Regions from separate parts of the Pseudonocardia sp. ICBG1034 genome, predicted to be linked through region 2. Evidence: predicted binding sites of a transcription regulator. Region 2 holds the regulator's gene; each other region holds the start of a gene.
The links. The regulator LexA, encoded in region 2, represses DNA repair genes until DNA is damaged. The targets are predictions, from matches to a motif close to CGAACACGTGTTCG.

Region 1: the regulator LexA is predicted to act here: its motif matches at 1,067-1,080, upstream of dnaB (replicative DNA helicase).
Region 3: the regulator LexA is predicted to act here: its motif matches at 6,025-6,038, upstream of KPF22_RS14100 (intein-containing Rv2578c family radical SAM protein).

What each region holds. Positions count from the first base shown of each region.
Region 1 covers NZ_JAHLEK010000015.1:122,494-132,772, forward strand. Annotated here, with positions in the region: gene rpsR (30S ribosomal protein S18) at 1-10, shown strand, start outside; gene rplI (50S ribosomal protein L9) at 25-471, shown strand; gene dnaB (replicative DNA helicase) at 1,111-2,520, shown strand; gene KPF22_RS02145 (DUF3040 domain-containing protein) at 2,622-2,960, opposite strand; gene KPF22_RS02150 (dTDP-4-dehydrorhamnose 3,5-epimerase family protein) at 3,131-3,649, opposite strand; gene KPF22_RS02155 (class I SAM-dependent methyltransferase) at 3,846-5,006, shown strand; gene KPF22_RS02160 (BlaI/MecI/CopY family transcriptional regulator) at 5,071-5,433, shown strand; gene KPF22_RS02165 (SDR family oxidoreductase) at 5,482-7,101, opposite strand; gene KPF22_RS02170 (AI-2E family transporter) at 7,146-8,597, opposite strand; gene KPF22_RS02175 (hypothetical protein) at 9,138-9,614, shown strand.
Region 2 covers NZ_JAHLEK010000015.1:1,749,932-1,760,210, reverse strand. Annotated here, with positions in the region: gene KPF22_RS09780 (vitamin B12-dependent ribonucleotide reductase) at 1-1,139, opposite strand, end outside; gene nrdR (transcriptional regulator NrdR) at 1,234-1,725, opposite strand; gene KPF22_RS09770 (hypothetical protein) at 2,243-2,902, opposite strand; gene KPF22_RS09765 (hypothetical protein) at 3,066-3,296, opposite strand; gene lexA (transcriptional repressor LexA) at 3,526-4,284, shown strand; gene KPF22_RS09755 (hypothetical protein) at 4,313-5,377, opposite strand; gene hflX (GTPase HflX) at 5,413-6,903, opposite strand; gene dapF (diaminopimelate epimerase) at 6,958-7,827, opposite strand; gene miaA (tRNA (adenosine(37)-N6)-dimethylallyltransferase MiaA) at 7,824-8,768, opposite strand; gene KPF22_RS09735 (hypothetical protein) at 8,765-9,466, opposite strand; gene KPF22_RS09730 (DUF349 domain-containing protein) at 9,840-10,279, shown strand, end outside.
Region 3 covers NZ_JAHLEK010000015.1:2,685,293-2,695,571, reverse strand. Annotated here, with positions in the region: gene KPF22_RS14115 (hypothetical protein) at 13-1,209, opposite strand; gene KPF22_RS14110 (DUF389 domain-containing protein) at 1,221-2,162, opposite strand; gene aspS (aspartate--tRNA ligase) at 2,163-3,956, opposite strand; gene KPF22_RS14100 (intein-containing Rv2578c family radical SAM protein) at 4,015-6,015, opposite strand; gene KPF22_RS14095 (YibE/F family protein) at 6,125-7,672, shown strand; gene KPF22_RS14090 (dioxygenase) at 7,688-8,557, opposite strand; gene KPF22_RS14085 (citryl-CoA lyase) at 8,554-9,351, opposite strand; gene KPF22_RS14080 (CaiB/BaiF CoA-transferase family protein) at 9,348-10,279, opposite strand, start outside.

The sequences.
Region 1 (10,279 bases), 1.6 Mb from region 2:
CGCTCGCTGAGGAAGGGGAGACACATGAAGCTCATCCTCAACGCCGACGTCCCGAACCTGGGTGCCCCGGGTGACATCGTCGAGGTCAAGGACGGCTACGGCCGCAACTACCTGCTGCCGCGCAAGCTCGCGGTCGTCGCCACCCGTGGCGCGGAGAAGCAGGTCGAGCAGATCCGCCGGGCCCAGAAGTCCCGCGAGATCCGCGACCTGGGCCACGCCCAGCAGGTCGACTCGCAGCTGCGCAACATCAACGTGACCGTCCCGGCCAAGGCCGGCGACACCGGCCGTCTGTTCGGCTCGATCACGCCGGCCCAGGTCGTCGACGCCGTCAAGGCGGCCGGCGGCCCGCTGCTGGACAAGCGCAGCATCGACGTCCCGGGTCACCTCAAGACCCTGGGCAAGCACCAGGTGCAGGTCCGCCTGCACCCGGAGGTCACCACCGAGCTGCCGATCGCGGTCGTCGCGAGCTGAGCGGCCCGGTGGTCGTTCGACCACCGAGCGTGAACAGGGCGGTGTCCGGAGCCATGTGCTCCGGACACCGCCCTTTCGCGTGTCCGGGCCGGGCCGGCCGGGCGTCGTGCACACGGTGCGCAGTCCCGGATGGACGATCGACACCGATCGGACGACCCCGCACCGGATGTCTTGTCACGCAGCCGACACGCCGTGCGGTGACGATCCACTCGTCGGGCGGGCCTGTGGACGCGCCGGGCGGCGAGCGGTCCGCCGGGCGCTCCGACACGCCCGTACGCGGTGTGCGACGACACGCCAGAGCAAAGTTGTCCACAGCTGTGAGTATGGCTCTGACCTGCGCAGACGGTCCGTTCCGCTCCCTTGTCCCCAGGTTGTCCCCAGCACGGTCCCGGGACGGGCGGCATCCGTGCACAGTTCATCCCCAGTTCGATCACCAGGCCGGTTCGCCACGGGCCCGCGGCCGACCTACTGTCGGCCGTACCGGTACGCGAGCGCCTTGCTCCCCGGGCCGCGCCCGCCGCGGTCCGTCGGGCACCGCGCCGGCCGGCAGATCACCGACGACGGTCGCGGGTGGCAGCACGTACCACTCGCGCGTCGAACGTGCGTTCGGTACTGTGTCCACCGGGGGTGACGCTGCGTATGGCTCTGACGGACGATCGTCCCGGCAACAAGCCCCGTGCGGTCCGTGACGGCGAGAAGGCCTCCGGACCCGGTGAGGGCGCCACGTTCGACCGTCAGCCCCCGCAGGACCTCACGGCCGAGCAGTCGGTGCTCGGCGGCATGCTGCTGAGCAAGGACGCGATCGCCGACGTCGTGGAGGTCCTGCAGCCGGAGGACTTCTACCGGCCCGCCCACCAGACCGTCTACGAGACGATCCTGGACCTCTACAGCCGTGGCGAGCCCGCGGACGCGGTGACCGTCTCGGCGGAGCTGCAGCGGCGCGGTGAGCTCGTCCGCCTCGGCGGCGCGCCCTACCTGCACACCCTCATCGCGACCGTGCCCACCGCGGCGAACGCGGCGTACTACGCCGAGATCGTCGGCGAGAAGGCGGTCCTGCGGCGGCTGGTCGAGGCCGGCACCCGGATCGTGCAGCTCGGCTACCACGGTGCCGACGGCGGCGACGTCGACGACGCGGTGGACCGGGCCCAGGCCGCGGTCTACGAGGTCACCGAGCGCACCACCACCGAGGACTACACGGTGCTGGAGGAGCTCCTCCAGCCCACGATGGACGAGATCGACGCGATCGCCTCCCGGGGCGGCCAGTCCACGGGTGTGCCGACCGGCTTCGCCGACCTCGACCAGGTCACCAACGGTCTGCACCCGGGCCAGATGGTCGTCGTCGCGGCCCGGCCGGGTCTGGGCAAGTCGACCCTGGGTCTGGACTTCGCCCGCTCCTGCTCCATCAAGAACGGCATGACCAGCGCGTTCTTCTCGCTGGAGATGAGCAAGTCCGAGATCGTCATGCGTCTGCTGTCCGCGGAGGCCCGGATCCGGCTGGCCGACATGCGCGCCGGCCGGATGTCGGACGAGGACTGGACGCGGATGGCGCGGCGGATGTCGGAGATCTCCGAGGCGCCGCTCTACATCGACGACTCGCCGAACCTGACGCTGATGGAGATCCGGGCCAAGGCGCGCCGGATGAAGCAGCGCTACGACCTGAAGCTGATCATCCTGGACTACCTGCAGCTGATGACCTCGGGCCGCAAGGTCGAGTCCCGTCAGCAGGAGGTCTCGGAGTTCTCCCGGCAGATCAAGCTGCTGGCCAAGGAACTCGAGGTCCCTGTGGTGGCGATGAGCCAGCTGAACCGTGGTCCCGAGCAGCGCACCGACAAGCGGCCGATGCTGTCCGACCTGCGTGAGTCCGGCTCGATCGAGCAGGACGCGGACATGGTGGTGCTGCTGCACCGCCCCGACGCGTTCGAGCAGGACGACCCGCGCGCTGGTGAGGCCGACCTGATCCTGGCCAAGCACCGTAACGGCCCGACCACGACGATCACCGTCGCCCACCAGCTGCACTACAGCCGGTTCTCCGACCTCGCCCACGGCTGAGGCCGCCGGTCGCGCGCCACGGCCACGCCGTCCGTCCGGGGCGGCACCGGTCGCTGTGCGGCGCCGGTCCGGGGCGGCACCGCGCGGTGCGGGGTGCCGGGTCAGGCGATTCCGGGGTGCGCCTGCGGTCCGGTGGTGGCCGCGACGGCCAGGGCGAGTCCGGCGACGAGGATCCCCGCGACGACGATCGGCACGCTCACCAGTACGGCACCGAGCAGCAGCACGACCAGTGCGGTCCCCAGCAGTACCGTCGGGAACGGGCCGGAGCCGTGCACGGTGCGCCGGTCGCGGGCGAACCCGGCGAGCAGCCGTCCGCCGTGGCGGGCCGGGGCGTGCAGTGCGGCGTTCAGTGCGGAGAACCGGCGGACCAGTCGCGGGTCGGTCAGCCGCAGCTGCACCTCGATCTCGTGCAGTCGACGGTTCTCGCGCTCGCTCAGCACCTCGGCAACCCCTCGTGTCCACGTCCCGGCGGACACGGTCGTGCCGCCGTCCGGCGCGGGGCGTCGTCGGTCCGGCCTGGTACCGACGTTACGTGACCGATTCGTGATCTGGCCGACCGGGCCGACCGGCTCACATGCGCCCGTCCTCACACCGGGGACGGCGCCCGGGGTCACCAGAGGGAGACGCGGTCCCGGCGGGGGCCCGCGGGGGCCCCGAGGCGGGCGGTCAGCGCGGCCCAGGAGCGTGCCGTGCCCGGTGTCCGGGCCGGCCGGGGGCGGAGCCAGCGGACCGCGAGGTCCGGGTCGTCCGGGTGGACGTCGAAGCGTTCCCGGCGCGGGAGCCGGGTGGCGCTGCGCAGCTCGACGACGGTCCCGCTCGCGACGGACTGGACGCCGTAGAGGCAGCCCGGCGGGACGAGCAGTCGCTGCGGGCCCTCGAGCAGCGCGACGGCGAGCCGGCCGAAGGTGTCGGCGTCCGGCCGGGCGTCGATGACGACGGCGTAACCGCTGCCGCGGGGGACGCCGAGCAGCACCGCGTCGCCGGGATGGCCGAACAGGCCGAGCACGGCGTCGCGGGCCGGGCGGCGCCGTCGTCGCACGGTGAAGGCGGTGAGGTCCGGGCCGGACGTGTCGGCGACGGTCGGGTCGAGCAGCAGCGCGCCGGGCACCACGGTCCGTACGACGTCCACTCGACCTCCCTCGGGTCCGGTCACCGCGTGCGACGGGCGCGCGGTGGGCTGCGGTTGGGGTACCGGAGACGACAACGAGCGGCCCCGGTCCTGGTGACGCTGCGCGAGCCCACGTTGCTCCGATCGGGCTCACAGCGGGCTTTCAGCCCCCGTATCTACTATCCGACCTAGTACTGATGCGACGAAGGGGTGGCGCATGACCGACGACCCGACGCCGGGTACCCGGTGCCGTTCCTGTGGCGGTGCCGCGGGCACGGTCGTGCTCGACCTGGGCGAGCAGCCGCCGTGGGACCGGATGCCCGCGCGGGACGCCCCGCTGCCCGACGCGGCGGCCCCGCTGCGCATGTGGTTGTGCGCCGGCTGCGGTCTCGCCCAGCTGCAGACCGATGCCGCGGTGGCCGAGGAGCTGCACGGTGTCGAACCGCGGGCGATGGCCGACCAGAGCGACCGCTCGGTCGGCCGGCTCGCCCGCGCCGGGCTGGTCCGCCCGGGCGGCCGGGTCGCGGAGTTCGGCAGCCCGCACGGCGGCTCGTGGCTCCCGCGGCTGACCGGGCGCGGCATGACCGCGCTCGACACGGACACGGTGTCCGCGGCCGGGCGGGCCGACCTCGTCGTCGACTTCTACGGGCTGCTGCACGAGCCCGACCAGGCCGATGCGCTCGCCCGGCGGGTCGCGCTGCTCGCACCCGGCGGCACGCTCGCGCTCCAGCTGCTGTCGCTGGGCACCGTGCTGCGTGACGGCCAGTGGTTCGACCTGCGCCACGGCCACTACGGCTACTGGTCGCTGCCCGCCCTGGACACCGCACTGCGCCGGCACGGACTGGGCGTGCACCGGGCGTGGTGGTACCCGCTGTCCGGCGGGACCGTGCTGGTCACCGCCCGGGCCGGCGCCGAGCCCGACGCCGGGACCCGCCGCCTCGTCGACGAGGAACGCGCCCTCGCCGTCACCGAGCCGTCCGGGTTCGCCCGGCTGCAGGCGGCCGCCGACGACACCCACCTGCTGCGCGACTGGCTGGTCGCCGAGCGGGCGGCGGGACGCACCGTCGCCGCCTACGGCGCGGCATCCCGCGCGGTGCCCCTGGTGTGCCGCGCCGGGCTGGACGCGTCGCTGCTGGCCGCCGTCGGGGACGCCTCGCCGGCCAAGCAGGGCCACCGGATGCCGGGCAGCGACGTGCCCGTCGTGTCCCCCGACGAGCTCGTCGGCCTGCGCCCGGACCGTGTCCTGCTGTTCCTTCCCGAGCTCCTCGACGAGGTCCGCGCCGCGCTGCCCCGGGTGGAGGCCGCGGGTGGGCGCTGGGTGGTGCTCGGCCCGGGACCGCGTGCGGTGGAGCCCGTGCACGCACTGTCCGGCTGCTGATCCGACGGCCCACCGACCGGGGGAGCATGGGGGGTTGCGGTTACCCTCGGGTCCGGGAGGCAACATGCGTGGTCGACTCGGCGAGCTCGAGGCCGCCGTGATGGACGTGCTGTGGGGCGACGCGGGTCCGTGCCGGGTGCGTGACGTCCGCGCCCGCCTGGCCCCGGCCCGTCCGCTGGCGTACACGACCGTCATGACGGTGCTCGACAACCTGCACCGCAAGGGCTGGGTGCAGCGCGAGCTGGACGGTCGCGCCTACCTCTACACGCCGGCCGCGAGCCGCGAGGAGGAGACCGCGCGCGCCCTGCGCGACCTGCTCGACGGCCCCGGCGACACCGAGGCCGTGCTCCTGCACTTCGCGCGCTCGGTGTCCGAGCGCGAGTCCGCCGTGCTGCTCGCCGCCCTCTCGGGCCCCGACCGCGGCTGACGCCGCCGCCCGGGCCACCGTGGTCGGGGAGCGCCGACCCGGAGGCGGTCAGGCCGCCCGGTCGCGGTGCGACCGGGACCGCAGCCATGCCGGACGCCGGCTCGCCGGGGCGGGGACGTCGCCGTCGCGCTCGGCGGTGCGGGTGATGTTGCGGACCATCCCGCCGAAGACGATCCCGTGGAACGGCGCGACCGACCACCAGTACAGGTAGCCGGGGAGGCCGTGCGGGATGAACACCGCCCGCTGGTGGTAGGTCGACCCGCCCGGACGCGGGCGCACCGACATCTCCAGCCAGGCCCGGCCGGGCACCTTCATCTCCGCGCGCAGCCGCAGCAGCCCCTCCTCGGGGTCGCGGTCGCTGCCGGCCGGGCGGGCCCCGCCGGGCTCGACCATCCGCTCCACCCGCCACCAGTCCAGCGCGTCGCCGGTGCGCAGGTCGTGCGGGTCGCGACGGCCGCGGGACAGCCCGACGCCGCCGACCGCGCGGTCCATCCAGCCGCGCACCGACCAGGCCAGCGGGAACGAGTACCAGCCACGCTCCCCGCCGATGCCCTCGACGACCGTCCACAGCCGTTCGGGGGTGGCGGCGCAGGCCTGCTCGCGCTCGTCGAGGTAGACGTCGCCGCCGGCCCACTCCGGATCGCTGGGCAGCGGGTCGGACGGCACGTTCGCCACGGTCGCGCCCGACCAGCGGGTCTCGACCTCGCCGTCGGTGATGCGGGACAGGGCCAGCTCGACGGCGCGGTCGTAGCCGATCAGCCCGCCCGGCGGGTCGGGGATGCGGTCCTTGATGTCGTCCTCGGAGCAGACGACCTCGTGCACCAGGGACTCGATCAGCGGCTTCGCGATCGACTTCGGGACGGGCGTGACGACATTGATCCAGTGCGCGGACAGCGACGGCGACAGCACCGGCACCGGCAGCACCCGGCGCCGGGACAGGCCGGCGACGCGGGCGTAGCGCTGCATCATCTCGTAGTAGGTGAGGACCTCGGGGCCGCCGATGTCGAAGGTCCGGTTCAGCTCGGCGGCCGGCGCGTCGATCTCCGCGACCCGGATCAGGTAGCGCAGCACGTCGCGCACCGCGATCGGCTGGATCCGGTTGTGCACCCAGCGCGGGGTGACCATCAGCGGGAGCCGCTGGGTCAGGTAGCGCAGCATCTCGAAGCTGGCCGAGCCGGAGCCGAGGATCACCGCGGCCTGCAGCACGACCGTCGGCACCCCGGAGCGCAGCAGGGTCTCCCCCACCTCCACCCGCGACGCCAGGTGGGCCGAGAGCTTCCCCGCTCCGGTGTCCGGGTGCAGACCACCCAGGTAGACGATCCGCTTCACCCCGGCCGCGCGCGCCGCCTCCCCGAGGATCAGCGCGGCCCGCCGGTCGGTGGCGGCGAAGTCGGAGTCCGACAGCGAGTGCACGAGGAAGTAGACGACGTCGACGTCCTCGCAGGCCGCGCGGACGCTGTCCGGGTCCAGCAGGTCGCCCTGCACGATCTCGGCGTCGGCGGCCCACGGCACGTCGGCGAGCTTGTCCGGGTTGCGGACCAGGCAGCGCACGTGGACCGGGCCCGTGGACGGGTCCGGGACGAGGTCGGGCTCGGGACCGTGGCCCAGCAGCCGGGGCGCGAGCCGCCCACCGATGTAGCCGGTCGCACCCGTCACGAGATAACGCACGGCGCGATCGTCCCACCGCAGGCACCGCGCGGCAGGGCGTGCGCTCAGCCCGGCAGGGCGGGCGGCGGGTTCGCCTCGCGCGGGCGCAGCGGGTCCACCGCCCGCGGCGCGACCTCGCGCGACGCGACCAGGGACCGCACCGCGGCGGTCAGTACGGCCAGCAGCGGGACGGCGAGCAGCGCGCCGGCGATCCCGGCGAGGACCACCCCGACCGCGACGCCGAGCGCGACCGCCAGCGGGTGCAGCCGGACGGCCCGGCCCATCAGCACCGGCTGGAGCACGTGGCTCTCCAGCTGCTGCACCGCCAGGACGACCCCGAGCACGATCAGCGCGGTCACCGGTCCCTCGGTGGCCAGCGCGACCAGCACCGCGACGGCGCCGGTCAGCACCGCCCCGATGATCGGCACGAACGCACCGAGGAACACCAGCGCGGCCAGCGGCAGCACGAACGGCACCCCTGTCGCCCACAGGCCCAGGCCGATCCCGAGGGCGTCGACGATCGCGACCAGCACCGTCGCCCGTACGTAGCCGACGAGCGAGGCGAACGCCCGGCGGGCGGCGACGTCGACCCGCGAGCGCCGGGCCCGCGGGGCGAGCAGCCGGACGAACCCCCAGATGCGGCGGCCGTCGTGGAGCATGAAGATCAACGCGAACAGGCAGAGCGCGAACCCGGCGAGGATCTCCCCGACGGTCGCGGCGGTCGTCACCGCGCCGGAGGTCAGCGTCTGCTGGTTGTCGCGCACCGCCTGCAGCACCTGGTCGCCGAGCACGCCGACGTCGATCCGGAACGGCGTCGCGTCGGCGAGCCCCTGCAGCGAGCCGACGTTGTCGGTGACCTCCGCGACCACCTGGGACGTGCCGTCGACCAGGGTGCCGACGACGGCGGTCAGCAGCCCCCCGAGCGCGGCCAGACCGCCGACCATCACCAGCGCCGTCGCGATGCCGCGGGGCACCCGCCGCTCGTGCAGCCACCGGACCAGCGGGGCGAGCAGCGCGGACAGCAGCACCGCGATCGCCACCGGAACGACCACGACCCGCAGCTCGATCACGAGGAAGACGAGCAGCGCGAACCCGGCGGCGAGGACGAGCATCCGGGCGCAGGCCTCGGAGGCGATCCGCAGCGGGCGCGGGATCTCCGCCCGCGGCGACGGACGGGGACGCGCCCCGGCGGCCCGCGCCACGGGGTCCGCGACGTGCGGCCCGGTCCGCCCGCCGGAGGTGGCGGCGCGGTGGTGGGGGTCGGCGGTGTCGTCGAGGGCCGTGGCGTCGTCGTGCGGGGCGGGAACGGCCCGGTGGGCGCCGGCCGCGGGATCGGCGTGCCGTGGCGCGACCACACCTGCGTGCCCGGCGCCGTCGTCCTCGTCCGCGGCGTGCGCCGGTCCGGCCCGGTGTCCGTCCGCGGGTGCGCGCCCGCGAGGAGCAGGGTCGTCGTCGTGCCGTGGGCGCGGGATGCCGCTCCCGGCAGGAGCGGCGGGCCGCCCGGTCCGCTCCGTCATGAGACGACGGTACGGCGGATCGGTCGGGGTGGCGCGGTGCACGCGACGGTGACGGCCCGGCCCCGAGCACTGCACCCCGGACGGCCCAGCGCCGGAACGGACGGAGCAGTCCCGACGGGTGTTCGTGACGCTCCGTCGAACTACACCCGTGTAGTGGACACCCCGCGGGCCGGACCGGCACGAAGGGGTGGCGATGCGATCACGCACCGCCGCATGATGGCCGCGACGTGCCGGATCGTGATCGCCGGAGCCGATGCGAGGGCCTGACACCGAGGGTCCCCGAGGGGTCGGACTCCGGACCGACGTCACCGACTGCTCCAGGAGGAGTCCGGATGACGACTCTCCGTAGACAACACGGAGAGTCCCGGACCGGTCACGCCACTCGTACGAGGGGACCTCGGAACCAGAACTGTCACCCCCGTTTCCCCTCTCGGGTGTCACCCGTTGACCGGGTGAGTGGGCCGAACGGCGGTACGAGATGTACGCGATACGGACCAGGCCGTGGGTCCCCACATGTCAGGCGAGCAGGAGGTACGGCGGGTGTACGAGTTCGACAGCGCTGCGGGTGGCCTCGAGTCGTCGATCCGGGCGCGACGCGCCGCGCAGGAGAGCTGGCCGTTCCCCGGCCGGCACGAGTCGCACGACGAGATCCAGGAGGAGACCCCGATCTTCCACGCCCTCACCGTCGGGGGCTGGCGGGACGGCCGGCGGAGCGGGAGCGCCGGCAACGCCGTGCGCCGCGTCCACCGCGGCACCGTCCGCACGACCCGCCGTGGTGGCGGGGTTCGGCCGACCGGGGACACGGTCGCCGCGTTCCACGCCGAGGCCGCGCCGGTCCCGGCGCAGCCGCTCGGCCACACGCCGCAGGAGCAGGACGACGGCGCCTGGAACGCACCGGGCGACGCCGCCATGGTGATGCTGCGCCGCCGTCGCGACGCCGAGCGCGCCGCGGACCGGGCCGCGATCGCCCACCTGCTGGGCGGTGCCGGGCGGCACCGGCTGACCCGCACGGCCTGATCGGCGTCCGGGCGATCGGACGGGCATCCGGCCCGGTCATTCCGCCGGCACGGGCAGCGCCGGTACGGCCGTTCGGCACCCTTTCGGGACCGGATCGGTACGCGAGGCAACCACGACACCCCCGGAGCGTCCCGGGGAGTAGCCGCACGCCACGGGCGTTCGGCCGCACGGCAGGACCGGTGGGGACCGGGAGCGCCGAGGACGCACCAGGACATCCCGCGGACACACCTTGGGACCGCGGGATGAGGTGACGACCGGCTGGGGAGCTGGGTCGTCAGCACGCAAGGCGAGGGCCGGGGCGATGGTCGGAGGGAGCCGACCACCGCACCCGGCCCTCGCGCGTGCGGAGGCCACCGGCGTGGCGCGCGCGACGCCGGTGACGTCGTCGGAGCCGACCGGAGCCGTGGGGAGCGCGGTTCCGGGCAGTACGACGGGGCCGAGTACGGGACACCCTCGTCCCGGACTCGCGTGGCGACATGATCGCCACGGAGTGTGACCGTATCGGGCGGCCGTCCGGGTCACAAGAGGGCATTCGCCGCAGCTTCTGCCGTCCCGTCCGGCACACCCGTCACCACGTTCACCGCCGTCCCACCGGACGGCCGTACGACGCGCCGCGACGCGTGCTCGAATCGTTCCGCACGGTGACCCCCGGCGTTCTACCCTGC
Region 2 (10,279 bases):
TCCGAGCACGGGTTCGACGCGCTGATGCGCCCCGACTCCGGGGTGGTGTGCCAGTCGTTGATCGTGCCGTCGTACTGGATGCCGGGGTCGGCGCAGTTCCAGGCCGCCTCGGCGATGCCGCGGAACAGCTTGCGGGCGTCGACGCGCTCGATGACCTCACCGGTCATGCGGGCACGCAGACCGAAGTCGGTGCCCCCCTCGACGGCGCGCATGAACTCGTCGGTGACGCGGACGGAGTTGTTGGCGTTCTGGTACTGCACCGAGGTGATGTCGGAGCCGCCCAGGTCCATGTCGAAGCCGGCGTCGCGCAGGACGCGGACCTTGGCCTCCTCCTTGGCCTTGGTCTCGACGAACTCCTCGATGTCGGGGTGGTCGACGTCGAGGACGACCATCTTCGCCGCGCGCCGCGTGGCTCCGCCGGACTTGATGGTGCCCGCGGAGGCGTCGGCACCGCGCATGAACGAGACCGGGCCCGAGGCGGTGCCGCCGGAGGACAGCAGCTCCTTCGACGAGCGGATGCGCGAGAGGTTCAGGCCGGCACCGGAGCCGCCCTTGAAGATCAGGCCCTCCTCGCGGTACCAGTTCAGGATCGACTCCATGGTGTCGTCGACCGAGAGGATGAAGCAGGCGCTGACCTGCTGCGGGCTGGCGGTCCCGACGTTGAACCACACCGGCGAGTTGAAGCTGAACACCTGGTGGATCAGCATCCAGGTCAGCTCGTGGTCGAAGATCTCGGCGTCGCCCTCGGTGGCGAAGTAGCCGTGCTCGAGACCGGCCCGCTTGTAGGTGCCGACGACCCGCTCGACGAGCTGCTTGAGGCTGGACTCACGGGTGTCCGAGCCCACCGCGCCGCGGAAGTACTTGCTGGTGACGATGTTGGTGGCGTTGACCGACCAGCTGCGCGGGAACTCGACGCCGCGCTGCTCGAAGTTGACGGTGCCGTCGCGCCAGTTCGTCATGACGACGTCGCGGCGCTCCCACTCCACCTCCTCGTAGGGGTGGACCCCTTCGGTGGTGAAGACACGCTGCACGGTCAGGCCGGGCGCGCGCTTGGCGCCGGTCTTCCCGCGGCCACGCGACGGCTTGGCCGCCGCGCTCTCACCGGTGTCTGTCGTCGGGCCCCCGACGGTCTCGGTCATGAACTGCCTCCGCACATCCGACGCTTCTCCGCCCGCACGCTGGGGTGCGCGGACGGCTCTCTTCCCGGTACGACCGGCGACGACGACGCGCCGCTCAGCCGTCCGGGTGGTGACCGGCCTCGTCGTCGGCTGCTTCCCCGGCAGCCGCCGAACGCAGGTCGGCGATCTCCTTCTCGAAGTCCTCGATGGAGGAGAAGGACCGATAGACACTCGCGAACCGCAGGTACGCGACCTCGTCGAGCTCACGCAGCGGCCCGAGGATCGCCAGCCCGACCTCGTGGCTGGGAAGCTCCGCCGCCCCGCGCGCCCGCACCGTCTCCTCGACCCGGTGGGCGAGCTGTTGCAGGTCGTCCTCGTCGACCGGCCGGCCCTGGCACGCCCGCCGAACCCCGCCGACGACCTTCTGCCGGCTGAAGGGCTCGGTCACCCCGCTGCGCTTGACGACGGCGAGCACGGCCTCCTCGACCGTGGTGAACCGTCGTCCGCACGAGGTGCAGGACCGGCGCCGGCGGGTGCAGGTCCCGTCGTCGGCGGTCCGGGAGTCGATCACGCGGGAGTCCGGGTGTCGGCAGAACGGGCAGCGCATGGACGCTCACACCCCTCTTCCGTGACGTTCCGGAAACTCTCCGCAGCGATCCGTCCCCCCAACCAGTGGCGGAACGACACCAATGTAACCCCTACATCTAGGGGTACGCCATCCCGGGCCCGGTGCCACGCCGAGCTTCGCCCGATCGGGAACCGAGCCTCGCACACCACGTTCCGCGACCGGTCCGTCGCCGACGATCATGGAGCGGGGCATCGGCGCTGGTGGCGCCGAGGAACGTCGCGGGCGGCGCCGTCCGTCGCGCCGGAGGGACCGCGACCGGCGGCCACCCGATGCGGGGACACGCCCTGCGGACGCGCCCGGCGGCACGTCGCCGACTCCTCCGGCGACATCCCGGCGACCACGTCCCGACATCCGCGCGCCACCCCACGCAGCCGTCACCCGATGCGACGCCGACGCGGCGTCCGTCGCTCCGCACCGTCACCACCTCGGACCGCCCCGCAGCGCACGGCCGTGCGCACCACGGGGTGCGGCGTCGCGCCGCGCGGCGCCGCCGATGTCAACGCACGGCGCCGACCGACGGCACGGCGGCCGCGGGGGCGTTCCAGCCCGCCGCCGCGTCGCCCAGCAGCCCGAGCGCCACCACCGCGGTCGTCGCACACAGCAGGGCCGCGACCCCCGCGAGGAACCGTTCCAGGCGCCCGCGGGCGCGGCTGCGGGCCGGACGCGGGCGGGCCGGGACCAGGCAGCGCCGGGACGGCGGACGGACGGTGCGCGGTGCCGGCACGGCCACCGACCGAGGACGGGGCGGCGCCGCGGCCGGCGCGGGCCGCGTCAGGGTCGCCGTCGCCGCCGGGGCCGGGCCCGCGGCGGTGCAGCGGGGCGTCCGGACCGCGGGGTTCGGACCACCGGTGGGACCGGACACCGGGACACCGGCCCCGGGGGCGCCGGACACCGGAGCGCGCCGGGAACGGGCGGCGGGATGACGGGCCACCGACTCGGTCAGTGCGCGCTCGCGCGCCCCGTGGGCGGCCCACCGGTGGGCCGCGCGCGCAGCGGCCGACGAGCCGGCACCCGCCGCACCGGCGAGACCGTCGGCGGCCCGCACCCGCTCCCGGGCGGCGCGCCGGGCGCGCGAGGTGGGGGTGCCGGGCGCCGGGGCGCCGGTCAGGCAGCCGACCGCCCCGTGGTCGCGGATCCGCTCGTCGAGCTCTCGCATGGTTCCTCCTGCCGTCGGACCGCCCGTCCCCCGGGCGGTCTCGTCTCCCCCGCTCCCGACCGGCCCTTCCCCGAGCCCGGTCGAACGGGCGTACGAGCGGTGTAGCACCCGGCACCGACAACAACCGCGTTCCCGCAGGTCGTCGCCCGTGCCGGGGACGTTCTCAGCGTGGTGCGCCGACCGCGGGCGGCCCGGCCGGGCCGTGGGTGGCGACCGCGACGTCGGCGAGCACCCCGAGCCCGACGACCGCGGCCGCCGAGGCGAGCAGGACACCCGACGCGGCCACCGCACGGCGCACGACGCCCGGCACCCGGCCGGGCCGCACCCCGCCGGTCGTGGTGCGTACCGGGACCCGCCCGATGACCGTCACGTCCCCGATGACCGCCGCACCCACGATCGCCACCCCCGCTGCCGTTCCCGCTGCCGGTCGCCCCCGCGCGGCCGGACGGCGGCGCGGACCGCGTTCGATCGAACCAGTGTTCGATCGAACGCCTGTGCGATGTTGTACCACTGCGGCCCGGCGGAATCCACGACACGCCCCGGGCGACTTCGAACGCATGTTTGGCGAACGGGCCCGTGGCGGCTAGGGTCGTCGCCGTAAGTACCCCGAGGAGGCGAATGCGATGGCAGCGGACGACACCGGACACGGTGGTCCCGGCGTGACCGGCACCGCCGCGGACCGGGGATCCGCGAAGGTCCGGGAGTTCCCCGACCCCGCGGCCGACACCCGCGGCCTGACCCCGCGGCAGAAGAAGGTCCTGGCCGTCATCCGGGACTGGGTGGACCGGTACGGCTACCCGCCCAGCGTCCGCGAGATCGGTGACGCGGTGGGCCTCACGTCCACCTCGTCGGTGCACCACCAGCTCCGCACCCTGGAGCGCAAGGGCTTCCTCCGGCGCGACCCGAACCGCACCCGCGCGGTCGACGTCCGCAGCCCGGAGCAGATCGCGGGTACCGACGGGACGGACTCCGACACCGACACCGCCGACCTGCGTTCCGCGCGGCCGGCGCCGGCGTTCGTGCCGCTCATCGGCGACATCGCCGCCGGTGGCCCGATCCTGGCCGAGCAGGCCGTGCAGGACGTGTTCCCGCTGCCGCGCGAGATCGTCGGCGAGGGCACGCTGTTCCTGCTCAACGTCAAGGGCGACTCGATGGTCGACGCCGCGATCACCGACGGCGACTGGGTCGTCGTGCGCCAGCAGCCGGTGGCCGAGCAGGGCGAGGTCGTGGCCGCGATGATCGACGGCGAGGCGACCGTGAAGACGTTCCGCCGCAAGGACGGGCACATCTGGCTGATGCCCGCGAACGACGCCTACGACCCGATCCCGGGTGACGACGCGTCGATCCTGGGCCGCGTCGTGGCGGTCCTGCGCCGCCTCTGACCTCCTCGGACGGCGCCCGCTCCCGCGATCAGCGGGACCGGCGGCGCCGTCCGTGCAGGGACATCGCGACGGCGCCGGCGACCAGCAGCGCCCCGAGCGCCGCGGCCCCGCCCGCGGCAGGCAGCCACGACGGGTACGTGCGGTACTCCGGCACCGCGGCGGGCTGAGGCACGACCGGTGCCTGCGGAACGGTCGCCGCGGACACCGCGCCCGGGACGACCGTGACCGCCGCCGCGGTCAGGCCCCGCGCCTCGCTCCCGGAGTGCAGCGCGCCCCGGCCGTCCGGGGCGACCGCCTCACCCTGCGCCTCCCCCGGCAACGGCACCGGCAGCGGTGCCCCGCCCAGGGCCGCGACCAGCGCGTCGGCCGTCGCCGGTCCGCCGGCGGGCAGCGGGAACACCCAGGCGTCGGTGTAGGTCCGCAGCACGGCGGCGCGCCCGCCGCCGGCCCCGGCCGGCGAGAGCCCGCCGCCGGTGACCGTGCGCGACCCGGCGGCCCCGAGCGGCCCGCCGCCGGTGCCGGACCAGGGCAGCACCACCTGTGCCACCCGGCGCAGCTCCACGGGGTCCCCGCCGTCGCGCAGCGGCGCGGCGGGCCGGTACACCCCGGCGGCCCCGGTGGTCTTGTCGACCAGCAGGGGCACGCCGTCGTCGCCGACCAGCAGTGCCTCGACGTCGCGCGGACCGTCGGCGTGGACCAGGTCGTGCACCCGTGGCGGCCCGGCCGGGGGCAGCACGACGAGCCGGACCGACCCGCGCCGCGCCCCGTTGTCGCCGGTGTCGGCGAGCCACAGCTCCCCGCCCGGTCCGAGGCCGAGGTCCTCGACATCGGTGACCGGGACGTCGGCCTGCCGGGTGCCGGTGACCGCACAGCCGGCCGGATCCAGGGTGAACGCCCGCGCGGTCCCGCCGCCGTCGACGACGGCGTGGTAGCGCTGCGGGGCCGCGCCGGGCGGGCCCTCGGCGACCAGCCCGGACAGCTCCGCCAGCCGCGGGTCGTCGATCGAGCAGGCCGGGGTCGCCCCGGGCGGCGGCGCGGCCGCACCCGTGAGCGCACCGGCCAGGCAGAGGACCGCGGTCAGGCGGCGGGCCACGGTCCCGGGACCCGGCCGCCCGGCCGGTGGGACGCTCAGTGGCCCGCCGCCGTCGCCGGCAGGTCGGTGCCGGTCCCGGTCGGCAGGGCCGAGCCCGCCACCGCGAACGGCAGCACCGCGGTGCCCAGCTCGGGCTTCACCCGCGCCCGGATCCGGGTGCCGTCGGCGGTGTGTTCCTCGGCGAGGACCTCGCCGTCGTCGTGCAGCCGGGCGACCAGCGCACCCTCGGTGTAGGGCAGCAGGAGGTCGACCTCGTACTCCGGGCGCGGCAGTCGCTCGGCGATGCGCTCCCGGAGCCGGCGGATCCCGTCACCGCTGTGCGCGGAGACGAACACCGCGTCCGGCTGGGCGTGCCGCAGCCGGGCCAGCGCGAGGTCACCGGCCGCGTCGGTCTTGTTGATCACGAGCAGCTCGGGCGGCATCGTGTCGCCCGCAGCCTCACCGACCTCGACGAGCACCTGGCGGACCGCGGCGATCTGGTCGTCGGGCAGCGGGTCGGACCCGTCGACGACGTGCACCAGCAGGTCGGCCCGGGCTGCCTCCTCCAGCGTGGAGCGGAACGCCTCGACGAGCTGGTGCGGCAGGTGCCGCACGAACCCGACGGTGTCGGTGAGGGTGTACTCGTGCCCGTCGGGCGTCTGCGCCTTCCGGGTGGTCGGGTCCAGCGTCGCGAACAGCGCGTCCTGCACCAGCACGCCGGCGTCGGTGAGCTGGTTGAGCAGGCTCGACTTGCCCGCGTTGGTGTAGCCGACGATCGCGACCGACGGGATCTCGTTGCGGCGACGGCTGCCGCGCTGGGTCTCGCGGACCTGGCGCATCGCGCCGATCTCGCGGCGCAGCTTCGACATGCGCGCGCGGATCCGGCGCCGGTCCAGCTCGATCTTCGTCTCACCGGGGCCACGGCCACCGATACCGACACCGCCCGCGGCGCGGCCACCGACCTGCCGGGACAGCGCCTCACCCCAGCCGCGCAGCCGCGGCAGCAGGTAGGACAGCTGCGCGAGCTCGACCTGGGCCTTGCCGTCCCGGGAACGGGCGTGCTGGGCGAAGATGTCGAGGATCAGCGCGGTCCGGTCGATGACCTTGACCTTGAGCCGCTCCTCCAGCTGGCGGAGCTGGCCGGGTGACAGCTCGCCGTCGCAGATGACGGTGTCGGCGCCGGTGGCGCGGACGGTTCCGAGCAGTTCCTCGACCTTGCCGGAGCCGATGAACGTGGCCGGGTCCGGGCTGGAGCGGCGCTGGACCAGGCCGTCCATTACCTCGGAACCGGCGGTCTCGGCGAGGCGGGCCAGCTCGGTCATCGAGTTCTCGGCCTGCTCGGCGGTGCCCTCGGTCCAGACGCCGACGAGCACGACCCGCTCCAGCTGGAGCTTGCGGTACTCGACCTCGGTGATGTCGGTGAGCTCGGTGGACAGCCCGTGGACCCGGCGCAACGACGTGCGCTCCTCCAGGTCGAGCTCGCCACCCGTCGGAACCGGGTTCGACGCGGAGGGGGTCACGGAGGGGTGCGTGTGGGCATCAGTCATCTCGACCCCATCCTCCCACGTCGCGGGGCCCGTGTCCGCCCGGATTCGCGACGCTCAGGCGGGCGCGTCCCACCACGCCCGGTCCAGCTCCCCGGACGCGAGCAGCACGGCCGGGCCGTGCAGCGTCGTGGGCCCGGTCCGTTCGTCGGTACCCGCCTCCACCGTCACCCGCAGCAGCCCGCCCGGGACGGTGACCTGCACGTCGCCGGCGGAGTGCCCGGCGTGCCGCAGCGCGGCGACGGCGGCGGCGACGGTCCCGGTGCCGCAGGAACGGGTCTCCCCCACGCCGCGCTCGTGCACCCGCATCCGGATCCGGCCGCCGTCGGCGGGACCGTCCAGCGGGGTCAGGAACTCGACGTTCACCCCGTTCGGGAACAGCGCCGGGTCGAACGAGGGCGCGCGGGTCAGGTCGAGGGTGTCCGGGTCGGCCGCGGTGACGCAGGCCAGGTGCGGGTTGCCGACGTCGAGGGCGATGCCGTCGAAACGCGCGTCGCCGCTGGTGGCGACCGACGCCGGGCCGACGCCGACCGTGCCGAGCCCGACCGAGACCCCGTCCCGCCCGACCGCGGTGTCGAGCACCCCGTTGCGGGTGCCGACCGGCCCGCCGGTGGCCCAGCCGCGCTCGTGCAGGTAGCGGGCGAACACGCGCAGGCCGTTGCCGCACATCTCGGCGAGCGACCCGTCGGCGTTGCGGTAGTCCATGAACCACTCGACGCCGTCGGCGGGCTCACCGACGCCGGGCTCCCCGGCGAGCTTCGCCCAGCGCACGACCCGCAGCACCCCGTCCGCGCCGAGGCCGCGGCGGCGGTCGCACAGCGCGGCGACGCGCGCCGGGGTGAGGTCGAGCGCGGCGTCCGGGTCGGGCAGCACCACGAAGTCGTTCTGCGTGCCGTGCCCCTTGCTGAACGCGATGCCGCCGGTCATGCCACCAGCCTACGAGCGAGCACCGCGCGCGCCGAGGCCACCAGGTCCGGGTCGGCACCGTCGAGCCAGTGGATGCGGCGGTCGCGGCGGAACCAGGAGCGCTGGCGGCGCACGAACCGCCGGGTCGCCCGGACCGTCTCCTCCCGGACACCGGCGAGGTCGGGGTGGGCGGGGTCGCGGTCGAGGGCCTCGATCACCTGCCGGTAGCCCAGCGCGCGGGACGCCGTGCGGCCCTGCGCCAGCCCGTGGCGGAGCAGGGCGCGGGTCTCGTCGACCAGACCGTCGTCGAGCATCCGGTCCACCCGCAGCGCGACGCGCTCGTCGAGCTCGGCGACGTCGCGGTCCACGCCGAGCAGCACGGCGTCGTAGCGGGGGGTGCCCGCGCCGGGCAGCGTCGCCCGGAACGGTCGGCCGGTCAGCGCGATCACCTCGAGCGCGCGGACGATCCGCCGCCCGTTCGAGGGCAGCACCTGCTCCGCGGCGACCGGGTCGACCGCGGCGAGGCGGGCGTGCAGCGCGCCGGACCCGTCGCGGTCCAGCTCGGCCTCGAGCGCGGCGCGCAGCTCCGGGTCGGTGCCGGGGAACTCCAGCTCGTCCAGCACGGCCTGCACGTAGAGACCCGAGCCGCCGACGAGCACCGGGGTGCGTCCGGCGGCGCGCAGCTCCTCGACGACGGCCCGGGCCTCGCGCTGGTAGGCCGCGACCGAGGCGGTCTCGGTGACGTCGAGGACGTCGAGCTGGTGGTGGACGATGCCGCGCCGCTCGTGCGGGGCGAGCTTCGCGGTGCCGACGTCCAGGCCGCGGTAGAGCTGCATCGCGTCGGCGTTGACGACCTCCCCGCCCAGCGCCAGTGCCAGCTCCAGCCCGAGGTCCGACTTGCCGGTCGCGGTCGGCCCGACCACGACCACGAGCGGCGGTGCCGTCGACGGAGGGGCGTTCACGCCGGTTCCCACAGCGCCACGTGGTAGGCGACGCCGTAGGGCATCGAGGTGTGCCGGTGCGCCGCCGTCCAGGCCCGCCCGCGCGCGGCACCCGCGAGGACCTGCCAGGGCGCGCGGCCGGACGCCCAGAGCGCGGCGGCGCCGTCCGGGTCGAGCCGGGCGAGCGCCTCGGGGTCACCGGCGTCGAACGCGGCGGCGACGACGGCGTCGAACGCCTCGGCGCGGGCGTCGAACCCGCCGGGGGCCTTCGCGGTGTGCTTGGCCGCGCCGTCACCGACGACGAGCAGCCCGACCCCCTCGCCGGCGAGCTCCGCGCCCAGCGCCAGGCAGTCGGCGACCGGGGCGTCCGGCGCGACGAGCTCGCCGCGCGCCGACCCGACCCCGGCCGGCACCGCGGCCCAGGCCGCGACCAGCAGCGGGAGTGGAAGCTCCGGGCCCTCGTCGGGGCCGGCCGGACCGGGCAGCGCGACGGGGACGTCGCGGCCGTAGCCGGCGAAGGTGCCGCGGGTACCCGGGGCGACGGTGCGCCGCCCGCCGGGATCGGCGCCGACGACGACCCAGCTGTCCGCGGCCGCGGCCAGACCCGCCACGGCGGTGGCGACGGCCTCGCGCAGCCCCTCGGTCTCGACCGCCGCGTCGCCGCTCAGGGCGGGGACGAGGAGCGGGGGCTGGGGCAGGACGGCGATAGCGGCGGGCACGGGATCCGAGGGTAATCAGCGTTCCCCCGCCGCGACGCCCGTACCCGGCCGGGGGGCACGCGGTTCCCCCGAGGGCGGTGGACCTGCTTGAATCGCCGTTCCGGCCTCCGCACCGCGCGAGGGGCCCGGTGCGCGCACGGCCCCGGACGGACATCCGCACCGGGGCGCCCGCCCCCGCGGCGGGCCGAACGAGGAGGACCTACCGGTGTCCGAGACCCACGCGACCGACGCTGCAGGACAGGGTGCCGAGCCCACCCGGCCCACCCCGCCGAAGCCGGGTCCGCCCCGGCCCGGCCCACGGCCCGGACCGCCGCCCGCCGCGCGACCCGCGCCCACCCCGGCCGCGGTCGCACCGCCCGCGCCGCCCGCAGCGCTGCCGTCGCCGGTGCCCTCGGCGGCCGGTGACCCGGGCCGCTGGGGCCGCGCCGACGACGACGGGACCATCACCCTGGTCACCGCCGACGGCGAGCGGGTCGTCGGCTCCTACCAGGCCGGTCCGCCCGCGGAGGGCCTGGAGCACTACGCGAAGCGGTTCGACGCGCTGGTCACCGAGACCGAGGTGCTCGCCGCACGGATCGCCGGCGGCGGGGACGCGAAGGCGTCGCTGACCGCGCTCACCGCGCTGCGCGAGGGCCTCGGCGAGGCGCACGTGGTCGGGGACGTGCCCGCCCTGCGCGAGCGGCTCGACGAGCTGGTCGGCCGGGCCGAGCAGGGCGTCAGCGCGGCGAAGGAGGAGCGCGAGCGCGCCCGGCACGACGCCGTCGCCCGCAAGGAGGCGCTCGCCGTGGAGGCCGAGAAGATGGCCGCGGACTC
Region 3 (10,279 bases), 940 kb from region 2:
CGGGGCGGGCCCCTACCACTCGCCGCCGCGGAAGGCGGGGAACAGCGGCAGCGTCGACGACGCGTCCGGGAAACGGGTGTCGAGCGCGGTCACCACGGCCGCGGCCAGCGCGGCCGTGCCGGGCCGGGCGGTCGCCTCCGCGGTGACGCCGAGGCCCCGCCAGTAGTGCCGCAGCGCCGTGGAGATCCGCGGGGACCGGCCGGCGTCGGGGCCGATCGGGCCGTCGCGTTCGGGCACCCGCGGCAGCAGCTGCCAGGTCGACCACCACACCCACAGCACATGGGCGTCGGCGAGGCGCGACTCCAGCAGCTCGGGGTCGTCCAGCTCGGGCCACACCGGCGCGACCTCGGCCCGCCAGGCGTCGAGCATCGCGTCGGCGACGGCGTCGGGCAGAGCGAAGCTCGACGAGCAGCCGGGGAACGGCACCCGCACGTAGGCGGCGTCGAGGACGACGTCGCGGAAGCAGCCCCACTCGAAGTCGACGAACCGCACCCCGCGGCTGGTGACCAGGTTGTTGTCCGGGCAGGTGTCGGAGGGGCTGAACGCGCGGAACCCGGTGCCGCCGAGCAGACGCACGCCGCCCTGGGCCTCGAACAGCGCCATCTCCGGCACCTCGACGCCGAGGATCCCGGCCAGCAGCTCCGGGAGACCGGCCAGCGCGGCGCGGGCCTGGTCGGCGACCGGGTCCCGGCGCGCCTTCTCCCCCAGCCGGCGCAGCAGCGCCCCGAAGTCGCCCTCCCGACCGGCGGTCGCGGCCTGCATCCGGCCCAGGCCGCGGGCCCAGCCGAGCAGGCAGGTCCGGGCGGCCTGGGCGTCCGGGCCGAACAGCTTGTCGGCCAGGGTCAGGCTGCGGCCGAGGTCCTCCAGTACGAGCAGCCGCTGCACCGGGTCGTGCGCGATGATCACCGGGCTGGGCCGGACGTCGCTGGGCAGCGCGGTGAACAGCTGGCAGGACGCGACCTCGTAGCGGAACGGGTCCGACGCCAGGTCCGTGCCGTCCTCGGGCGGCGCGTAGTGCTTCACGACGACGCTGCGCCGGTCGGAGAACGGGTTCTTCGCCATCCGGGCCCGGGCGACGACGGAGCGGCCGCTGCCGCCCAGGTCCTCGGGCTCGAACAGCTCGACCTCCGAGCCCGCCCGCCGCGACAGCAACCGCGCGGCCCCGGCCACCGCCGCGACCGCGCCGGGAGTCGACTGCGGATCGGTCATCGAAGGGGACCCTACCCTTCGGAGAGCGCGCGGTCCGCGCCCCGACGACGCGATCCGCGACGGGCGAGCACCAGCACCGCGGCCGCCGCACCGATGGCGCCCACCAGGTTGACCCCCAGCTGCAGCACCGACTGGGCCGCCTCGCTCCAGCGTCCCTCGATCACCGCGACCGAGGCGTAGGCGGCGGCCGGGACGGTCGTCACCGAGATGAACACCCCGACCAGCGCCGACGAGCGCGCCGAGGTCAGCGACAGCATCCCGGCCGCCCCGGCGAGCACGGCGACGACCAGCGAGAACGGCCCCACCTCGTAGATGAAGTCCATCTGCTCGAGGTCGTCGAGCCCGGCGGAGGACAGCCAGCCGAGCAGGTCGAACACCAGGGTCGCGACGGCGGTGACGGCCATCGCGAGCGGGAACCCGGCGGCGAGCGCGAGCGCACCGCGCGAGACCAGGTCGCGGCGGCGCAGCACCAGCCCGATCGCCATCGCCGCCATCGGGCCGAACTCCGGGCCCAGCACCATCGCCCCGACCACGGTGACCGGCGAGTCGGTGACCGCGCCGACGGCGGCGAGCAGGCAGGCGATGGTGAGGAAGGTCAGGAACGTCGCGGACAGCCGCGACTCCTCGCCGGTGCGCTGGATCAGCTCGTCCCAGACGACGGCGTCGGCCCCGTCCCCCGGCGCGGCCTCCTCGGCGGCGTCGGCCCGGTCGGACAGCACCGTGTCGAGCTGCTCGAGGGTGATGCCGCCGTCGTGGTCGACGCCGAGGTCGGCGAGCCGGCCCAGCAGGTCGTCGGCGCACTCCCGGGCGACGTCGGCCTCGACCAGGTCACCGGCCGGGTGCACCGCCACCCCGGGGTGGACCACCAGGTGGGCCACCCCGGGTTCGGCGTCGAGGACGCTGCGGACCTCGACCGTCCGCCCGGGTGGGCAGACCACCCGCAGGTGCAGCACCTACGCGGCCGGGCCGGGCTTCTCCGGGGCGCGCTCGGGCTTCGCGTCCACGCCCGCCTCCTTGCGCTGGGCCGCGGTGATCGGCGCGGGTGCCTGGGTCAGCGGGTCGAACCCGCCGCCGGTCTTCGGGAACGCGATGACCTCGCGGATCGAGTCGACGCCGGCGAGCAGCGCGGTGATCCGGTCCCAGCCGAACGCGATCCCGCCGTGCGGCGGCGGGCCGAACGAGAAGGCGTCGAGCAGGAAGCCGAACTTCTCCTGGGCCTCCTCCGCGGACAGGCCCATGATCTCGAAGACCCGCTTCTGCACGTCGGCCGAGTGGATACGGATCGAGCCGCCGCCGATCTCGTTGCCGTTGCAGACGATGTCGTAGGCGTAGGCCAGGGCGTTGCCCGGGTCCTTCTCGAAGGTGTCGATCCACTCCGGGGTCGGGGAGGTGAACGCATGGTGCAGCGCGGTCCACGCACCGCCGCCGACGGCGACGTCGTCGGTGTCGGCGGCCGACTCGAACAGCGGCGCGTCGACGATCCAGACGAACGACCAGGCCGAGGAGTCGATCGCACCGGTCCGCCGGGCGATCTCGCCACGGGCCGCGCCCAGCAGTGCACGGGCCTCGGAGGGCTTGCCGGCGGCGAAGAAGATGCAGTCGCCGGGGTTCGCGCCGACGGCCTCGGCCAGGCCGGACCGCTCGGCCTCGGACAGGTTCTTGACCACGGGGCCGCGCTCGTCGACCTGCCCGTCCTCACCGATCAGGACGTAGGCCAGGCCGCGGGCGCCGCGCTGCTTGGCCCACTCCTGCCAGCCGTCGAGCACCTTGCGGGGCTGCGACGCACCGCCCGGCATGACGACGGCGCCGACGTAGGGGTTCTGGAAGACCCGGAACCCGGTGCCCGCGAAGTACGACGTGAGCTCGGTGAGCTCGATGTCGAAGCGCAGGTCGGGCTTGTCCGAGCCGTAGCGGGCCATCGCCTCGGCGTAGGGCATCCGGCGGATCGGGGTCTCGATCTCGTACCCGACGAGGCGCCACAGCGCGGTGAGGACCTTCTCGGCGAGTGCGATGACGTCGTCCTGCTCGACGAAGCTCATCTCGATGTCGAGCTGGGTGAACTCCGGCTGGCGGTCGGCGCGGAAGTCCTCGTCGCGGTAGCAGCGCGCGATCTGGTAGTACCGCTCCAGCCCGCCGACCATGAGCAGCTGCTTGAACAGCTGCGGGCTCTGCGGCAGCGCGTACCAGGAGCCGGGGCGCAGCCGCGCCGGGACGACGAAGTCGCGCGCGCCCTCGGGGGTGGAGCGGGTCAGGGTCGGCGTCTCGACCTCGATGAAGTCCTCCGCAGCCAGCACGTCGCGGGCGGCCTTGTTCACGTCGCTGCGCAGCTTCATCGCCGCGGCGGGCCCGGAACGACGCAGGTCGAGGTAGCGGTGGGAGAGCCGGATCTCCTCGCCGACGCCGGTGTGCTCGTCGATCGGGAACGGCAGCGGCGCCGACTCCGACAGGACGGTCAGCTCGGTGACCGTGACCTCGATGTCGCCGGTCGGCAGGTCGGAGTTCTCGTTGCCCGCGGGCCGGCGGACGACCTCGCCGACGACCTGGATGCAGAACTCGGAGCGCAGCCGGTGGGCACGCTCGGCCATCTCGCCCTCGCGGAACACGACCTGGGCCGATCCGGAGCGGTCCCTCAGGTCGATGAAGATCACGCCGCCGTGATCGCGGCGGCGGGCCACCCATCCGGCGAGGGTCACGGTCTGGCCGGCGTTCTCGGCACGCAGCGTGCCGACGAGGTGGGTTCGCATCACGGCGGTCAAGGCTATCGGCACCCCCCGGGCCGTCTGCCACCAGGTTTCCGGCGGGTTCTCACAGCAGGCTCAGCTGCCCGTCCCCGGGCTCCGCAGCCCGCGGCGACGCGACCGGCTGCCGGGTCCACCCCGGGTCGCGCGGGTTCGGCTCGGGCCGGTCCAGGCCGTGCCGGGCCAGCAGCGGGACGACCCGCCGGGCCAGGGCCCCGCGGTAGTCCCGGGTGGCGTACGTCCCGCCGCGGTAGAGCCGCTCGTAGCGCGGCAACAGCGCGGGGTGGGTGCGCCCCAGCCAGGCCAGGAACCACTCCCGGGTCCCGGGACGCAGGTGCAGCGCGAGCACCGTGGCCCGGCTCGCCCCGGCGGCGGCGATCTCCGCCAGCAGGGCGTCGAGGGCCTCGGTGGAGTCGGTCAGCCACGGCAGCACCGGGGCCACCATGACCCCGCAGGGCAGGCCGGCGTCGGTGATCCGGCGGACGAGGTCGAGGCGGGCGCGCGGACCGGGGGTGCCCGGCTCCAGGTGCGACTGCAGCTCACGGTCCAGCAGCGCGATCGACACCCCGGTGCCGACGCGGACGTCGGCGTTCGCGGCCGCGAGCTGCGGCAGGTCCCGGCCCAGCACGGTGCCCTTGGTCAGGATGGAGAACGGCGTGCCGGAGCGGGCCAGCGCGGTGATCACCCCGGGCATCAGCCGGTAGCGGCCCTCCGCCCGCTGGTAGGGGTCGGTGTTGGTGCCCATCGCGACGTGCTCGCGCCGCCACGACGGCCGGGCCAGCTCCCGTTCCAGCACCCGCGCCACGTTCACCTTGACCACGATCTGGGAGTCGAAGTCCGCGCCCGCGTCGAGGTCGAGGTAGGTGTGGGTGTTGCGGGCGAAGCAGTTGTGGCTGACCACCCCGGCGGCGACGAAGTCCCCCGTGCCGGTGGTGATGTCGACCATCGGGCGGAGGGTGCCGGTGTCGCGGACCGCCACGACCCGCGGCGCTCCCCCCGGCGGCTCCTCGACGCGGGCGCCGCCGACGTCCCGCACCCGGGCCACGGCCGGGTCGGTCACCGCGACCAGCCGCAGCTGCTCGGCGACCCCGCCCAGCACCCGCAGCGCCCGCACCCCGGGCCGGGCCGACGGCTCGGAGGCCACGCGGAACCCGAGCCGGCGCAGCGCGTCGACGCAGGCCCGGGTGAGCTCCTCGTCGCCGGGCACGATCCGCAGCACACCGGCGGAGACCTCACCGCAGGCGTCGACGATCCCGCCGACGAACCCGGCCGTCCAGCCGCGGGCGGGCCGCTGCGGCCAGGCCGCCGGCGACGGGGCGGGCGCCGCGATCATCCCGGCGGCCACGGGCGCCGGCCGTGCGGTCAGCAGGTGGTGGGCGCGGGCGAGCGCCTCCAGCTCGACCCAGGCGGTCGGGAACGGCTCGGCCCGCACCCGGCCGCGCACCGCGTCGGCCCGGACCAGCCCGCACAGCCAGCCCTCGGCGTATCCGTCGGGCCGGGCCCCGCCCGGGACCGCGGCCGCACCGGGCCCGACCAGCGCCGTCCCCGGGCTCAGGTGCGGCCGGTCCGCGGAGGCCCGGCAGCGCCCCGGTCGCACGTGCGCCCAGCCGGAGGTGGTGAGGAAGCGGTGCTCGGCGGAGGTGACGAGCCGCGTGCCGTCGTCGAGGGTCACCTCCTGGGCGCGGCGCCGCGTCGACCAGCGCGCGAGCACCGGGGTGCGGACGAAGCGGCGCCGACCGCCGCCGTCGGTGACGGTGCCGACCACCTCGTCGCCCGGGCGCAGCTCCCCGATCGGCCGCGACCGGCCGTCGGCGGTGAGTACCGGGGTCTCCGGGACGAGGCAGTAGGTGCACGCGTGCGAGCAGCCGCGGTAGGGGTTGACCGTCCAGCCGAACGGCACCGGTGACGACGACGGCACCCGGTTCAGCACCGAGCGCGCCTCGACCTCGTGGAACACCGTGTCCGCGAACCCCGGCGTGCGCACCGAGCGCAGCAACCCCCGCATCCCCGGCAGCGCCGTCGCGTTCCCGACACCGTCCGCCCCGACCTGCTGTCCGTCCCATCGCACCGAGTCAGTCGAACACAAGTTCGAACGTCGGACAACCGGTCGTCGCCGGGCGGTCGCGTCCGGGCGAACGGCACCCCGCAGGTCGAAGATCGTTTGCAAGGATGCGGACGTGCCCCCGCCCCCGCCCGTCCCGCGCGACCCGTCCGCCCCCGACGGCGGGCGGCCCGCCGCCCCGCGGACGGGTGGGCGGCGGCGCGCCGAGGACCGGCCCCCGGGCGCCTCGGGCGGGCACCGGCCCCCGGGTGGCGAACCGGCGCGGCACCGGGCCCGCCACGCTCCGGCCCCGCGGCGTCCGGCCCCCGTGGAGGACCGCCCCGGGCCCGCACCGGCGCGCGGCGCGGCGGCGGACCCCGCCGACGGCGCCGAGACCGGTCCCATCCCCCACCCCGGGCACCCGGGCGGCTGGGGCGACTGCCCCGGCCAGGCCGACCTCGGCGCCACACCCGGCCCGGCGGCGCCGCCCGCCCCCGGCCGGGGACACGGGCAGGGACACACGCCGGGACACGGGCACGGACACGGGCACGGCGCCGCGTCCCCGGCCGGGCGACGGGTGCGCAGACTGCTGGTCGCGCTGCTCGTGCCGTGCGTGCTCGCGACGCTCGCCGGGGTGGCCCTGCTGTGGCCGGGTGCGACCCCGGTCCCGGAGATCCCACCCACCCAGCAGGTGCACGGGACCGTCACCGCGGTGCAGGTCGCGGACTGCTCCCCCGGCGCCGGGGACCGTCGCTGCACCGGGGTGACGGTCGCGCTGTCCGACGGGCCGCGCGCCGGGCGGGACCTGGTGCAGCTGGTGCCGAACGAGCCGTCGACGCCGCGGTTCGCGGTGGGCGACCCGGTCACGCTGTCCTGGTCGGGCGCGAACCCCGACGACGCGGGCTCCTACCAGCTCGTGGACTTCCAGCGCGGCGCTCCGCTGGGGTGGCTGGCGGCGGCGTTCGCGCTGGCCGTCGTGGTGCTCGGGCGGCTGCGCGGGTTCGCGGCCCTGGTCAGCCTGGCGCTGAGCTTCGTGATCCTCCTGTGGTTCGTGCTGCCGGCGATCCTGTCCGGCGGCTCCCCGCTCGCGGTCGCCGTCACCGGCGCCTGCCTGATCATGTTCGTGGTGCTGTACCTGACCCACGGGTTCACCGCGCGGACCTCCTGCGCGGTGCTCGGCACGCTGGCCTCGCTCGCCCTGATCGGGGTGCTGGGCTACCTGTTCACCGTCACCTCGCGGCTCACCGGGCTCGACGACACCACCGCCACCCTGATCGGCACGCTCGGCCCCGGGGTGCCGGTCGACCCGCGCGGCCTGGTGCTGGCCGGACTGGTGATCGGCGCGCTCGGGGCGCTCGACGACGTCACCGTCACCCAGGCCTCCGCGGTGTGGGAGCTGGGCGCGGCGAACCCCGAGCTGGGTGTGCGCGAGCTGTTCGCGGCCGGAATGCGGATCGGGCGCGACCACGTCGCGTCCGCGGTGAACACCCTGGTGCTGGCCTACGCCGGCGCCGCGCTCCCGCTGCTGCTGCTGTTCACGGTGGCGGCGGGCGGCGTGACCCAGGTGCTCACCAGCCAGGACGTGGCGACCGAGATCGTGCGGACCCTGGTGGGCAGCGTCGGGCTGGTCGCCGCCGTCCCGGTGACGACCGGGCTGGCCGCACTCGTCGTCGGCCGGCGCTGAGTCCGGTCCGGCGACCTACCCGGCGGGCTGGAGCACGAAGTCGTAGCGGGCCTCGTACCAGGGCACCTCGCTGTGCCCACCGTCCGGCGTCGGGCCGGGCTCGCGGCGGGTGAAGCCGACGACGAGCTCGCGCCTGACCCCGAACACGACGTCGGAGTCGAGGAACTCGGTGCCCTCCCGGAACAGGTGGGTGATCAGCGGCTCGTAGCCGGGCACGGCCAGCAGGAAGTGGATGTGCGCGGGCCGCATCGGGCTGATGTCGGTGCGCGAGACGAGGTCGCCGACGGGGCCGTCCATCGGGATGGCGTAGCCGAGCGGGGCGATGGTGCGCAGGCAGTAGCCGCCGTCGTCGCCGGTGGTGTACTTCGCGCGCAGCCGGGCCTCGTCGACGTCGAGCTGGGCCTCGTAGGTGCCGTCGGCGTCGGACTGCCAGACGTCGAGGACCGCTCCGGTCACCGGGGTGCCGTCGAGCGCGCGGACGCTGCCGTGCACGAACAGCGGGTCGCCGGGCAGCCCGTCGGACATGTCCTCGCCGGAGGCCTTCTCCGGGGATCCGTCGATGTGGAACGGGCCCAGCACCGTCGCCGGGGTGGCGGCCGGGTCGAGCCGGTGGTTCTGCTGGACGACGAGCATGGACAGCCCCAGCACGTCGGAGGCGAGGATGAACTCCTCGCGCTTGTCGTCGGAGATCTGCCCGGTGGCCGTCAGCCAGCGCACCGCGGCCATCCACTCGTCCTCGGTGAGACGTGTCTCGCGGGCGAAGTCGTGCAGGTGACGCACCAGGGCGGTCATCAGCTCGGCGGTGCGCGGGTCGTGCGCGGTCGCCCAGCGCGCGACGGCGGCGTCGGTGATCGTGTCCTCGGTGACGGTGGTGGGCTGCGTCATCGCAGGTCTCCCTCGGGCTGGTACGGGTCGGGGTCGACGGACCGGTTGTGCAGGTCCACGGACAGGAAGATGTCGTTGGCGACGGGATGGCGCAGCTCCTCGGCGAGCTGGCCGATCAGGCCCGCGGTGCGGGCGAGCAGGGCGAAGCCGCGCAGCAGCTCCAGCGGCAGGCCGAGGTCGGCCAGCGCGGCGCCGCAGACGCCGGCGCCGTTGAGCGGCAGCGTCCGGCCCAGCACCTGCGGGTGCACCCGGCCGATCGCGGCGAACAGGCTCAGGTGCGGGCCGGTCAGCCCCTCCTGCGCGGCGATGGCGAACAGTCGAGGGGTGCGGGGGTCGCCGTCCTTGTGGACGTGGTGGCCGAGGCCGGGCACGAACCGCTTCGCGGCCCGCTGCGCGGTGACGACGTCGAGGGCGACGGCGTCCCAGCCGTCGTCGGTGGTGGGGCGGTCGGCGGGCAGGTGGTCGTGCAGGAACCGGCCGCAGTCCTCGGTGACGCCGAGGAAGCGCGACCCGCCGCCGAGCAGCCCGGCGGCGAGTGCGCCCTGCACCGAGTCCGGCGCGGACAGGTGGGTGAGCCGGGTGACGATCGCGGTCGGGGTGAACCCGTGGTCGGCCAGCGCGGCGAGGACGGCCTCGAACACCCGGGTCTCACCGGGGGTGGGGCGGCGCTGGGTGGCGAGCCAGAACGCGAGCTCGCCGAACCCGACCTCCCCCATGACGTCGTCGGCGAGGTCGTGGCCGAGCAGGGTGATGGCGTCCTTCGACGAGGCGCCCAGGGCGGTGGGGTAGGTCATGAGTCGAGCCACTTCCGCAGGTCGGCGCCGTGCTCGTCGAGCCGCGGCGGAGGGAGCCGGTAGACGGCCGGGGTGGCGGAGAACCGGACCGGGTGCCGGGTGGTGGGCACCGCGCGGTCCCCCTCCCCGACCGTGACGACGGGGTCGAGCCCGAAGCGCTCGGCCATCGCGAACCCACCGTCGATGGTCTGGATCGGCCCGGACGGCACGCCGGCGGCGGTGAGCAGCTCGAACCACTCGACGGCCCCCCGGGTCGCGAGGCGCTCCTCCAGCAGCGGGCGCAGCTCCTCCCGGTTCACCGTGCGGTCGGCGTTGCGGGCGAAGCGGGGGTCGTCGGCGAGGCCGGGCACGTCGAGCACGCCGCAGAGCTTGCGGAACTGGGCGTCGTTGCCGGCGGCCACGATGAGGTCGTCGTCGGCGGTGGGCATCGGCTCGTAGGGGAAGACCGAGGGGTGGGCGTTGCCCATCCGGTAGGGCACCGTCCCGCCGGCGACCCAGGCGGAGCTGTGGTTGACCAGCCCGGTCAGCGCGGAGGACAGCAGGTTGACCTCGACGTGCTGGCCGGCGCCGGTGCGGTCGCGGTGGCGCAGCGCGGCCAGGATCCCGATCGCGGCGTGGTTGCCCGCCATCACGTCGAACACCGAGATCCCGGCCCGGTACGGCGGCCCGTCCGGGTCGCCGGTGAGGCTCATCAGCCCGGACATCGCCTGCACCATGAGGTCGTAGCCGGGGACGTGCGCGCCCGCACCGGAGCCGAACCCGGAGATCGAGGCGTAGACGACACCGGGGTTGTCGGCGGCGACGGAGGCGTGGTCCAGCCCGAAGCGGGCCATCCCGCCGGGCCGCAGGTTCTCGATGACGACGTCGGCGCGGCGGGCGAGCTCGCGGGCCGCGGCGAGGTCGCCGGGGTCGCGCAGGTCGAGCGCGA